DNA from 2 places in the Rhizobium sp. ZX09 genome. Region 2 is predicted to be linked to the other one. Evidence: riboswitches for the same ligand, from Rfam matches in the RefSeq annotation. Region 2 holds a riboswitch; the other holds the start of a gene.

Region 1 (5,446 bases), 560 kb from region 2:
TGCATTCTTTCGTGGAGGGCTCGGCCCGTTTCGGCTACCGCATGACGATGGCAGTGCCGATGGGTTCCGAACCGCATGACAAGTTCCTGAACTGGGCCCGCAACAATGGCGGCGAGATAATGTTGTGCCACGATGCCGACAAGGCGGTGGCGGGCGCCGATTGCGTCGTCACCGATACCTGGGTCTCCATGAATCAGGAACACAAGGCGCGCGGCCACAACATCTTCCAGCCCTATCAGGTCAATGAAGCCCTGATGGCCAAGGCGGAAAAAGACGCGCTGTTCATGCATTGCCTCCCGGCTCACCGCGGCGAAGAGGTGACGGATGCGGTGATCGACGGCCCGCAATCGGTGGTCTTCGACGAGGCGGAAAACCGCCTCCACGCGCAGAAATCCATCATCGCCTGGTGCATGGGCGTCATCTGAAAATATCACCCGTTTGATCAACGTCGGGCGGGTGCTTGAACTTCTCGGCAGCGATTACCATCTGTTGGACTTCGAAGAGGCTCGTCGGTTTTCTGGCGGGCCCTCGTCACGATTTGCACGTTTTTCCCCGGAAGCGGTTTCTCTTCCCGGGTCTCTGTGCGACAAGCGGAAAAAGCACATTTCGAAAGCCGGACTTTTGGACGGTAGCGGCGCCACGGCTGCGCCAGGGAGTATGACATGGCAGATGTAACGGTTGAACTGGACGATCTCGATTTTGCTGGCGACGACAAGGTCGTGCCCTTTCAGGTCGAAGGTCTGGATGTGCGCGGCCGCGCCTTGCAGGTGGGTCCGCTGCTGAATGCCATTCTCGAGCGCCACGATTACCCGGCTGCGGTCGCTCGCCTGCTGGCGGAAGCGACCGTTCTGACGGCGTTGATCGGCACATCGCTCAAGTTTTCCGGCAAGCTGACGGTACAGACCAAGGGCGACGGTCCGGTGGACCTGCTGGTGGCGGATTTCACCGCGCCGGAAAGCATGCGCGCTTATGCCCGTTTTGATGAGGAGCGGCTGGCAGAGGCGCTTGCGGCAGGGGCGACTTCGCCGGAACAATTGTTGGGCAACGGTATTCTGGCCTTCACGATCGATCAGGGCGCGGGCATGCAGCCCTATCAGGGCATCGTGCCACTCGATGGCTCGTCGCTGGAAGACATTGCCGGGGTTTATTTCCGTCAGTCGGAGCAGCTTCCAACCCGTGTGCGCCTCGGTGTGGCCGAATTCTTCGATCGCGACGGGGAAGGCAAGCCGCGTCATGGCTGGCGTGCGGGCGGCGTTATCGCCCAGTTCCTGCCGCAGGCGCCGGAGCGGCTGCGTATGCGTGACCTGCACGGCGGCGATGGCGATGAAGGCGGTCACGATGTGCAGGAGGACGATGCCTGGACGGAAGCCGTGACGCTTTTGAACACCGTGGATACGGACGAACTGACGGATCCGCAGGTGCCGGTGGAACGACTCCTCTTCAGGCTGTTCCATGAAAGCGGCGTGCGCATCTATGATCCGCAGTCCATTTTCGATCGCTGCAGCTGCTCGCGGGATAAGATCAAGGGCGTGCTCTCGGGCTTTACCGCCGAAGAGATCAAGGCAAGCGAGGAAGACGGCGCGATTGCCGTGACCTGTGAGTTCTGCTCGACCACTTATCGCTACGATGTCAGCGAATTTGAAAACGCCTGAATAAGGGCCGCGCCTGTAAAGGCGCGGTTTTTCATGGCCTGCGGGTCAGTTCAAGACCCGCATCAGCCCCGGAGAATCCAGCGAAAAAGCGGGTATGGTGACGTTGAACACTTCTCCGCTTTCCGTTTCCATCTCGTAATGTCCGAACATAAGGCCGGACGGCGTGTCCAACGGGCAGCCGGAGGAATATTCGTAGGTGTCGCCGGGCTTGAGATGCGGTTGTTCTCCCACGACACCCGGTCCGTAGACTTCGTCCACCTGACCGTTCTGGTCAGTGATATGCCAATAGCGATTGACGAGAGTAACGGGAACATCCGAGTTATTCGCGATCACGACCTTGTAGCCCCAGACGTAGCGGTCGTCATCCGGGTCGGATTGTTCTTCGAGATAATACGGATCAACCGTCACCTCGATATCCCTTGTCAGAGCACGATACATACGCGCCACACCTCGATATTTTCCCTGCCCGCTTATCCTACACTATAGGCTCTGGCTATCGTCAAGAAAATGAATGACTTGAGGGGCAGGAGCTGTCTCCCGTTGCGCTGTTTTTTACCGTTAGGGATAACGGAAAAGGTAAATAATGGTTGCCTGATACTGGCTTTCGAGGCCATCAAACGCGACATGGCCCGGCGTTCCGGCCGGGCCATGTCGATTATTGAACGAATGTCAGGCCGAAACGGCTGCCAGACCCTTTGCCAGATCTTCCAGCAGATCGTCCGTATCCTCGATGCCGCAGGAAAGGCGCAAAGTGCCGCCGGAGATACCGAGTTCCGCCCGTGCCTCGTCTGTGAGGTTCTTGTGCGTCGTGGTGCCGGGATGGGTGATGAGGCTCTTGGCGTCGCCCAGATTGTTGGAAATCTTCACGATCTCAAGCGCGTTCTGCAGCTTGAAGGCCGCTTCCTTGCCGCCCTTCAATTCGAAAGCCACCAGCGTCGAACCACCGGACATCTGCCGTGCAATGATGTCGGCCTGCGGGTGATCGGCGCGGCCGGGATAGATGACCTTGGCGACCTTAGCGCTATCGGCAAGGAAGTCCGCGATCTTCGAGGCATTGGCCGTCTGCTGCTTCACGCGCAGCGGCAGCGTCTCGATGCCCTTCAGAAGCGTCCAGGCATTGAACGGCGACATGGCCGGGCCGGTGTGGCGGAAATAATCCTGCAGCTCTTCCTCAATCCATTTCTTGTCGGAAAGGATCACGCCGCCGAGGCAGCGACCCTGGCCGTCAATATGTTTGGTGGCCGAATAAACGACGATATGGGCGCCGAGTTCGAGCGGTTTCTGGAAAAGCGGTGTGGCGAAGACATTGTCAACGACCACTTTCGCACCGATCTGGTTGGCAAGCTTCGCCACGCCGGCGATATCCACCACTTCGAGTGTCGGATTGGTCGGGCTTTCGAGGAAAAACAGCTTGGTGTTTGGCTGGATTGCCTTTTCCCAGTTGCCGAGATCACGTCCGTCGATCAGCGTGCATTCGATGCCATATTTCGGCGCGAGCGTTTCAACCACCCAGCGGCAGGAGCCGAAGAGCGCACGGGCGGCAACGATATGGTCGCCGGCGCGCAGCTGACACATGATGGCGGCGGTGACGGCGGCCATGCCCGAAGCAAGTGCGCGGGCGTCTTCAGCGCCTTCCAGCAGGCACATGCGCTTTTCGAACATGTCATTGGTCGGGCTGGCGTAGCGGGCGTAAATAAAGCCGTCGGTTTCACCCTTGAAGCGCGCTTCGGCTGCTTCAGAGTTTTCGTAGACGAAACCCTGGGTCAGATAAATCGCTTCCGACGTTTCACCGTAAGGGGAGCGTAGCGTACCGCCGTGAACGAGCTGGGTTGCCGGGCGCCATTTATTGCTCATGTGATCACCTTCAAAACAAAAAAACCGGCCGCAAAAGCAGACCGGTTCCTAGCACCCGGTCTTTTTAGCCACTTGTTTAACGTGGCTGCAAGCCGACCGGCCAAATCACCACGGGATAAGCTTGCCATACTGCCGTTACCGGCTTGCGTCAATGCTTTCCTTTTGGTTTTGTCGCCGTAAAAAGGAATGACGACCATGATGAGAACCACGGGCATTTTGGCGGATGGCGCAATCCGCGCGCTGTTTGCAGGCGGCAAGCTGAAAAGCGAGGCCGATCTCGATGTCGATCAGGTGCAGCCCGCCAGCCTCGACCTCAGGCTTGGCTCCAGGGCCTATCGTGTTCGTGCAAGTTTTATGCCCGGCCCCGGAACCAAGGTCATCGACAAGCTCAATCGTCTCAGCCTGCACGAGGTGGATCTCAGTCAGGGCGCGGTGCTGGAAACCGGCTGTGTCTATATCGTTCCGCTGATGGAAAGCCTTGCGCTGCCGGCGGACATGTCGGCCTCGGCCAATCCTAAGAGTTCGACCGGTCGCCTCGATATCTTCACCCGCGTCATGACCGACAATGCGCAGGAATTCGACAAGATACCGGCGGGATACACAGGTCCGCTCTATCTGGAAATCAGCCCGCGCACCTTCCCCGTGGTGGTTCGCCGTGGCTCGCGCCTGTCGCAGATCCGTTTCCGCATTGGCCATTCGCTGCTGAATGAAAGCGAGCTTCTGAAACTGCACGAGACGGAAACGCTGGTCGCCAGCGAAAGCCCGAACGTGACGGGCGGTGGTATCGCACTCTCGATCGACCTTAAGGGATTTGGCGAAAACGGGCTGATCGGTTATCGCGGCAAACACCATACGGCGGTGGTGGATGTCGACAAGAAGGCCCAGCACGATGTTCTCGATTTCTGGGAACCGCTCTATGCGCGCGGCCGCGCCGAACTGATCCTCGACCCGGACGAATTCTATATTCTCGTTTCGCGCGAAGCCGTCCACGTGCCGCCGCTTTATGCGGCCGAAATGACGCCCTTCGATCCGCTGGTGGGCGAATTCCGTGTCCACTATGCCGGTTTCTTTGACCCCGGCTTCGGCCACGCGCAGGCGGGGGGCACCGGCAGCCGCGCCGTGCTGGAAGTGCGCAGCCATGAGGTGCCCTTTATTCTCGAGCATGGCCAGATCGTCGGCCGCTTGGTTTATGAGCACATGCTGCAGAAACCGGAAGGCCTTTATGGCACCGGTCTCGGCTCCAACTATCAGGCGCAGGGGCTTAAACTCTCCAAGCACTTTCGCGCCGCATAATGAACCCCGGCGGGCGCTTGACACCCGCCGCGAACTATCCGATGTCTTGTTTGTGGGTGCGGGTGTAGCTCAATGGTAGAGCAGCAGCTTCCCAAGCTGAATACGAGGGTTCGATTCCCTTCACCCGCTCCAGTCTCCCCTTGATCTCCTCGCCAAAAAATATCGGCCCCTGTCTGCTGCTACGTCGGTGGCCGCGGGACTATGTAATTTTGCTTGACTACGATTAAATTGCACGTAATAGTTGATCAGGTCGTAACATGATGGGGAAGTGTTATGAGTCGAAAACTTCTTTCTGAATTTTTGGGAACCTTCTGGCTGGTCTTTGGTGGCTGTGGCAGCGCGGTTTTTGCTGTCGCTTTTCCTGAACTCGGCATTGGCTTCCTGGGTGTCGCGTTCGCCTTCGGTCTGACGGTTCTGACCATGGCCTACGCGGTTGGCGGTGTTTCCGGTGGGCATTTCAATCCAGCTGTTTCGGTCGGCCTGTCCGTTGCCGGTAAATTTCCGGCAGCAAACCTACTGCCCTATATCGTTGCGCAGGTCTTGGGGGCGGTCGTTGCCGCGGCGGCTCTTTACGTGATCGTCACCGGCAAGGCGGGGGCGGACATTGGCGGTTTTGCTGCCAATGGCTATGGGGAGCATTCGCCGGG
Region 2 (5,446 bases):
GAGCTTGTGTTGTTCAAGCTCTTCCTCTTCAAGCACCTTGTCACGCCATTCCTCGAAATGGGCAAAACCACGATTGAGACGGCGGGACTGGCCGCGATCGAGCCAGACGGTCGAGGTCGAAACCCGTTCGAGAAAACGACGGTCGTGCGAAATCAGCACCAGCGCGCTGCGCGTCTGCTGGAGTTCGCTTTCAAGCCATTCGATTGTCGGCAGATCCAGATGGTTGGTGGGTTCGTCCAGCATCAGAATATCAGGCTCCGGCGCCATGACACGGGCAAGCGCGGCGCGGCGCGCTTCACCACCGGAAAGGTTTGCCGGATTTTCCTGACCCGTAAGCCCGAGATGCTCGAGAAGATAAGTAACCCGATAGGCATCGTCGCCAGGCCCGAGCCCCGCCTCGGCATAGGCCTGAACGGTATCGTAACCGGCAAAATCCGGAGCCTGTTCCAGATAACGGATGGTTGCAGCGGGATGACGGAAAACCTCGCCCGACTGGGCCTCGACAAGGCCCGCTGCGATCTTCATCAGCGTGGACTTGCCGGAACCGTTGCGTCCAACAAGGCAGATGCGGTCGCCCGGCTCCACCTGGAGATTGGCGCCGTCCAGCAGCGGGGTAACGCCGAAGGTCAGCTTGATGTCATCGAGTTTCAAAATAGGGGGTGCCAAGGCGTCAGGCTCCGGTCAGATCATAAGGGCGGGCGAGCACGATGGCTTTTCCGCTTTTAAGCGAAAAATGCACAGGGCCGCCATTCGCGACATTGGAAATAGTGCGGGAGGAACCGAAAGCAAGCGCGAAATCCTCCAGCGGATAACGCACATTGCCGATATTCAGCCCCTCCAGGGCTGTGAAGCCGGCCACCGAGAAAAGCGAGCCTGCGGGTAGAGAGACATCAAGCGAGCCCGGGAGCAGCGGCCGGGCCTCTTCCTCGCCGGAGGTGAGCGAAACATCGAGACCACGTTCGGCAAGCGCGACGGCGTAAAGGAGGTGCTGGAGGGCATGGTCGCTTCGTGCACCCCCGAGCGCGCCGACAAGCACCAGCGTACCGGCGCCGCGGGCGAGCGCCTCCGAGACCGCGATCTCACCATCGGTCACCGCCTTTGCTGCCGGGTAAGGCTGCCGTGTCACACCGGGCCAGGCATCCAGCAACTCTTTGGTGGCGGAATCGAAATCCCCGACCCACAACTCCGGTGTGAGGCCAAGCGCCCGGGCGTGGCGCATGCCGCCATCAGCCGCGATCACGCAGCTACCCGCGACCGCGTCCCTGAGACGATCAGTAACCGTAACGTCGCCGCCGAGCAGAATGGTGAAGTGCGCTTTATCCATGCCCTGCCTTATCGCACCTCGGCCGAAAATGGAAAGCCGAAAGCCTCCGAAAACCGTCCATATTGATTTTCGTCGGCTTCGGGATTATGAAACGCCTTAGTGGTGATTTGCCGACCGGCTTGCAGCCACTTTAAAGAAGTCGCTAAAGGGTCGAGGAAAAAGGCAATTTCCTGGGACCGGTCGCGATTTCCGCTGCCGGTTTTTTTGTTTTCGCAACGTTCTTTACGTGATCCGGAAAAGAGAGTTCGACATGCCGATCAAGATTCCCGATACGCTTCCCGCCTTTGAGACCCTCGTTCACGAGGGCGTGCGGGTCATGACCGAAACGGCGGCCATCCGGCAGGATATCCGCCCGCTCCAGATCGGGCTTCTCAACCTCATGCCGAACAAGATCAAGACGGAAATCCAGATGGCGCGCCTCGTTGGCGCCTCGCCGCTTCAGGTTGAGTTGTCGCTCGTGCGCATCGGCGGTCATCGCGCCAAGAACACACCGGAAGAACATCTCCTCTCCTTCTACGAGACGTGGGAAGAGGTGCGTCACCGCAAGTTCGACGGTTTCATCATTACCGGTGCTCCCATTGAGCTGCTGGACTATGAGGACGTCACCTACTGGAATGAAATGCAAAAGATTTTCGAGTGGACGCGGACCAATGTCCATTCGACCCTCAACGTCTGCTGGGGCGCGATGGCCGCCATCTATCACTTCCACGGCGTGCCTAAATACGAGCTGAAGGAAAAGGCTTTCGGTGTTTACCGCCACCGCAATCTTTGCCCCTCGTCGATCTACCTCAATGGTTTTTCGGACGATTTCCAGGTTCCCGTGTCACGCTGGACGGAAGTGCGCCGCGCCGACATCGAAAAACATCCGGAACTCGAAATCCTCATGGAGTCGGAGGAAATGGGTGTATGTCTGGTACATGAGAAGGCAGGCAACCGTCTCTATATGTTCAATCATGTCGAATATGATTCTACATCGCTTTCGGAAGAGTATTTCCGCGATGTTCACGCCGGCGTGCCGATCAAGCTGCCGCATGATTATTTTCCGCATAACGACCCCGAACTCGCGCCCCTTAACCGCTGGCGCAGTCATGCCCATCTGTTTTTCGGAAACTGGATCAACGAGATATACCAGACGACACCATATGAACTCGAGGCCATCGGCCAGCTGGCGGCCTGAATTTGCGGGATTGCGAATTGCCGGGAAATGACGCAACGTCCGCCCGGCAATTCATGGCAACCGGGAGAATGATGTTATGAGCGACGGGGCAGCACGGGAGAATTTTGGTTTCACGGCAACGGGCGAAAAGGTCGAGCGTGTCACCATTTCGAAAGGTGGGCTTACAGCGAAGGTCATTACCTGGGGTGCCGTCATCCAGGATTTGCGCCTTGAGGGTCACCAGCCGCCGCTCGTTCTCGGCTTCGACAAATTCGAGGATTATAAATATTCCTCCTATTTCGGCGCCACACCCGGCCGTAACGCCAACCGCATCGGCAATGGCAGATTTTCGATCGACGGTCACGAATACCAGCTGGAGCTGAATGAAAAGGGCGTAACCCACCTGCACGGCGGCAGCGACGGCATGGGCAAACGCAACTGGATGCTGATGGAACACGGCGAAAGCCACGCGGTTCTGCAGATCATCGACCCCGATGGCCGTGCAGGTTATCCCGGCAACTGCACGGTCACAGCCACCTACACGATCCGTGACGGCGGCGTGCTGTCGGTGGTCTATGAAACGGTGACCGACAAGCCGACCATCGCCAATGTGTGCCAGCATTCCTATTTCAATCTCGATGGCGCCGACACCGCACTTGGGCATGAGATCAGCATCGCGGCTGACTTTTACCTGCCCACCAACGACAAGCAGATACCGACCGGCGAAATCCGCTCCGTCGAAGGCACCGTCTTCGACCTTCGCCACCCGACGCCGATGCGGCGCAGCGAAAATGGTGAGCAGGTTCTCTACGACCATAATTTCTGCCTTTCGCCCGAGCGCCGCGCCAAGCGCAAGGTCGCCCGCGCTTATTCTCCAGCCTCTGATATAGCTCTAGAGGTTCACACCACCGAACCCGGTGTGCAGTTTTATTCGGCTTTCAAACTGGACGTTCCCGTTCCGGGCCTCGATGGCCGTCACTACGGTCCCTTTGCCGGTTTCTGCCTGGAAACACAGATCTGGCCGGATGCCATCAATCACCCGGATTTTCCGCATGCCATACTACGGCCGGGCGAGACGCTGCGCCAGGAAACCGACTATATTTTCAAGAAGGGCTGAAGCGGCGCGCTGGTATCAATCCAGCACGCAGCCGACATAGCTACCCGAGGCGCGGGCGCGGCGCTCGATAAGGCCGGCGAGCCTCTGCAACCCGCGCCCCGGCTTGCTGGCCACACGATCAATGGGATTGGGAAGCGAAACGGCCAGAAGTGCGGCCTGTCGGGAACTGAGCTTGGCGGCCGGCACCTTGAAGTGGTGCTGGGCGGCAGCCTCGATGCCGTAAATACCCGGTCCCCATTCGGCGACGTTGAGATAAATCTCCATCATCCGCTTTTTTGACCATACGAAATCGGCGGCAATCGCCAGCGGCAATTCCAATCCCTTGCGCAGAAACGAACGACCGTTCCATAAAAACAGGTTTTTGGCCGTCTGCATCGGGATGGTGCTGGCGCCGCGCGTCGCGGCCCCGTCGAGCGCATTGCTGACCACGGACTGCATCTGGTTCCAGTCAACCCCGCCGTGAAAACAGAATTGCCCATCCTCGGACATCATCACCGATTGCACGAGGCGCGGCGAAATATCCTCTAGTGGCACCCAGCGCCTGTCATAGCCTTGCAGCGTCACCAGATCGGCAAGCATCAGCGTCGACACGGGCCGGATGAAGGGCAACGCATAGACCGGAATCAGCAGATAAGGCAGGATGAGCAATGCCAGCAAGGTCATGATGATGCGCTTGGCCAACGTGCGAAAATCCACCTTCGGACTGCTCCGGTCTTCCGCCAGCATGGCGTAATCTGCGTCGCTTTCAGGCGTACTGCTCACTATCCGTCCCCGCACCCCACGCCAATTGAAGCCTTTCATAGTCCATTGCCGTCTTCAAGGCGAGTCCGGCGCGACAGTTGAGTTGGGGAATCACGAAAAGGTTTGCCTGCATTCGCTCGGCGTGCCAAAGAGCGCGGCATGGACGCTCAGATGACGAATTTCGAAACACGGCTGCGTGAGAACGCCGCCAGGACCGAAGCCCTGCTTGGCCGCCTGCTTTCCGGCGAGACACGCGCGGACGAGATCGCGCGCCCGCAGAACCTGCTTGAGGCCATGCGCCACGGCGTGCTGAACGGCGGTAAACGCCTGCGCCCCTTCCTCGTCATCGAAAGCGCCGCGCTCCTCGGCGGAGATGGAGAAGCTGCGCTTTTTGCCGGTGCCGCGCTGGAATGCCTCCATTGCTATTCGCTGGTTCACGACGATCTGCCGGCTATGGATGACGACGACCTGCGTCGTGGCCAGCCAACGGTGCATCGCAAATTCGACGAGGCGACCGCCATCCTCGCTGGCGACAGCCTGCTGACGCTGGCCTTTGATATCATTGCATCGGAAGAAAATCCGCTCGCGGCCGGGCGCAAGGCCGCGCTCGTGCTTTCGCTTGCCCGCGCAGCGGGCATCGGCGGCATGGCCGGCGGGCAGGCGCTTGATCTCGCCGCGGAAAAGAACGCACCGGACGAAACCGGCATTATTACATTGCAGGCTATGAAAACCGGCGCACTGCTGCGCTTCGCCTGCGAGGCGGGCGCAATCATAGCCGGTAGCGATGATTGCGAAAGGCAGAGGCTACGCCTCTTTGGAGAAAAAATCGGCCTCGCCTTCCAGCTTGCAGACGATCTCCTGGATTTGACGGCCGACGCCGCCACCATGGGCAAGGCGACCGGTAAGGATGCCGCACGCGGCAAGGGAACGCTGGTGGCGCTGCGCGGCCAAGACTGGGCGCGTCGCAAACTTCAGGAACAGGTGGCAGAGGCCAGCGAACTCGTGGCTCCCTATGGCGAAAAGGCCGCGATTCTCATCGCGGCCGCCAGATTTATCGCAGAACGAAAAAGCTGAGTGGGTTTTCCCCCTCAGCCTCTCCAGTCGATCA

The links. Region 2 has a riboswitch for S-adenosylmethionine ahead of metA (homoserine O-succinyltransferase). Riboswitches for the same ligand answer to the same signal wherever they lie in the genome.
Region 1: it holds a riboswitch for S-adenosylmethionine, as region 2 does, so the genes downstream of both, BTN45_RS00530 (O-succinylhomoserine sulfhydrylase) here and metA (homoserine O-succinyltransferase) in region 2, are expected to answer to the same signal.

The regions. Positions count from the first base shown of each region.
Region 1 is NZ_CP031363.1:108,944-114,389, forward strand. Features, by position in the region: gene argF (ornithine carbamoyltransferase) at 1-425, shown strand, start outside; gene BTN45_RS00520 (Hsp33 family molecular chaperone) at 663-1,652, shown strand; gene apaG (Co2+/Mg2+ efflux protein ApaG) at 1,698-2,090, opposite strand; gene BTN45_RS00530 (O-succinylhomoserine sulfhydrylase) at 2,322-3,506, opposite strand; SAM riboswitch at 3,550-3,628, opposite strand; gene BTN45_RS00535 (2'-deoxycytidine 5'-triphosphate deaminase) at 3,702-4,799, shown strand; tRNA gene BTN45_RS00540 (tRNA-Gly) at 4,858-4,931, shown strand; gene aqpZ (aquaporin Z) at 5,073-5,446, shown strand, end outside.
Region 2 is NZ_CP031363.1:2,541,464-2,546,909, forward strand. Features, by position in the region: gene BTN45_RS12520 (ABC-F family ATP-binding cassette domain-containing protein) at 1-666, opposite strand, end outside; gene BTN45_RS12525 (thiamine diphosphokinase) at 671-1,324, opposite strand; SAM riboswitch at 1,414-1,490, shown strand; gene metA (homoserine O-succinyltransferase) at 1,575-2,501, shown strand; gene BTN45_RS12535 (aldose epimerase family protein) at 2,578-3,597, shown strand; gene mtgA (monofunctional biosynthetic peptidoglycan transglycosylase) at 3,613-4,323, opposite strand; gene BTN45_RS12545 (polyprenyl synthetase family protein) at 4,498-5,412, shown strand; gene BTN45_RS12550 (OmpA family protein) at 5,444-5,446, opposite strand, start outside.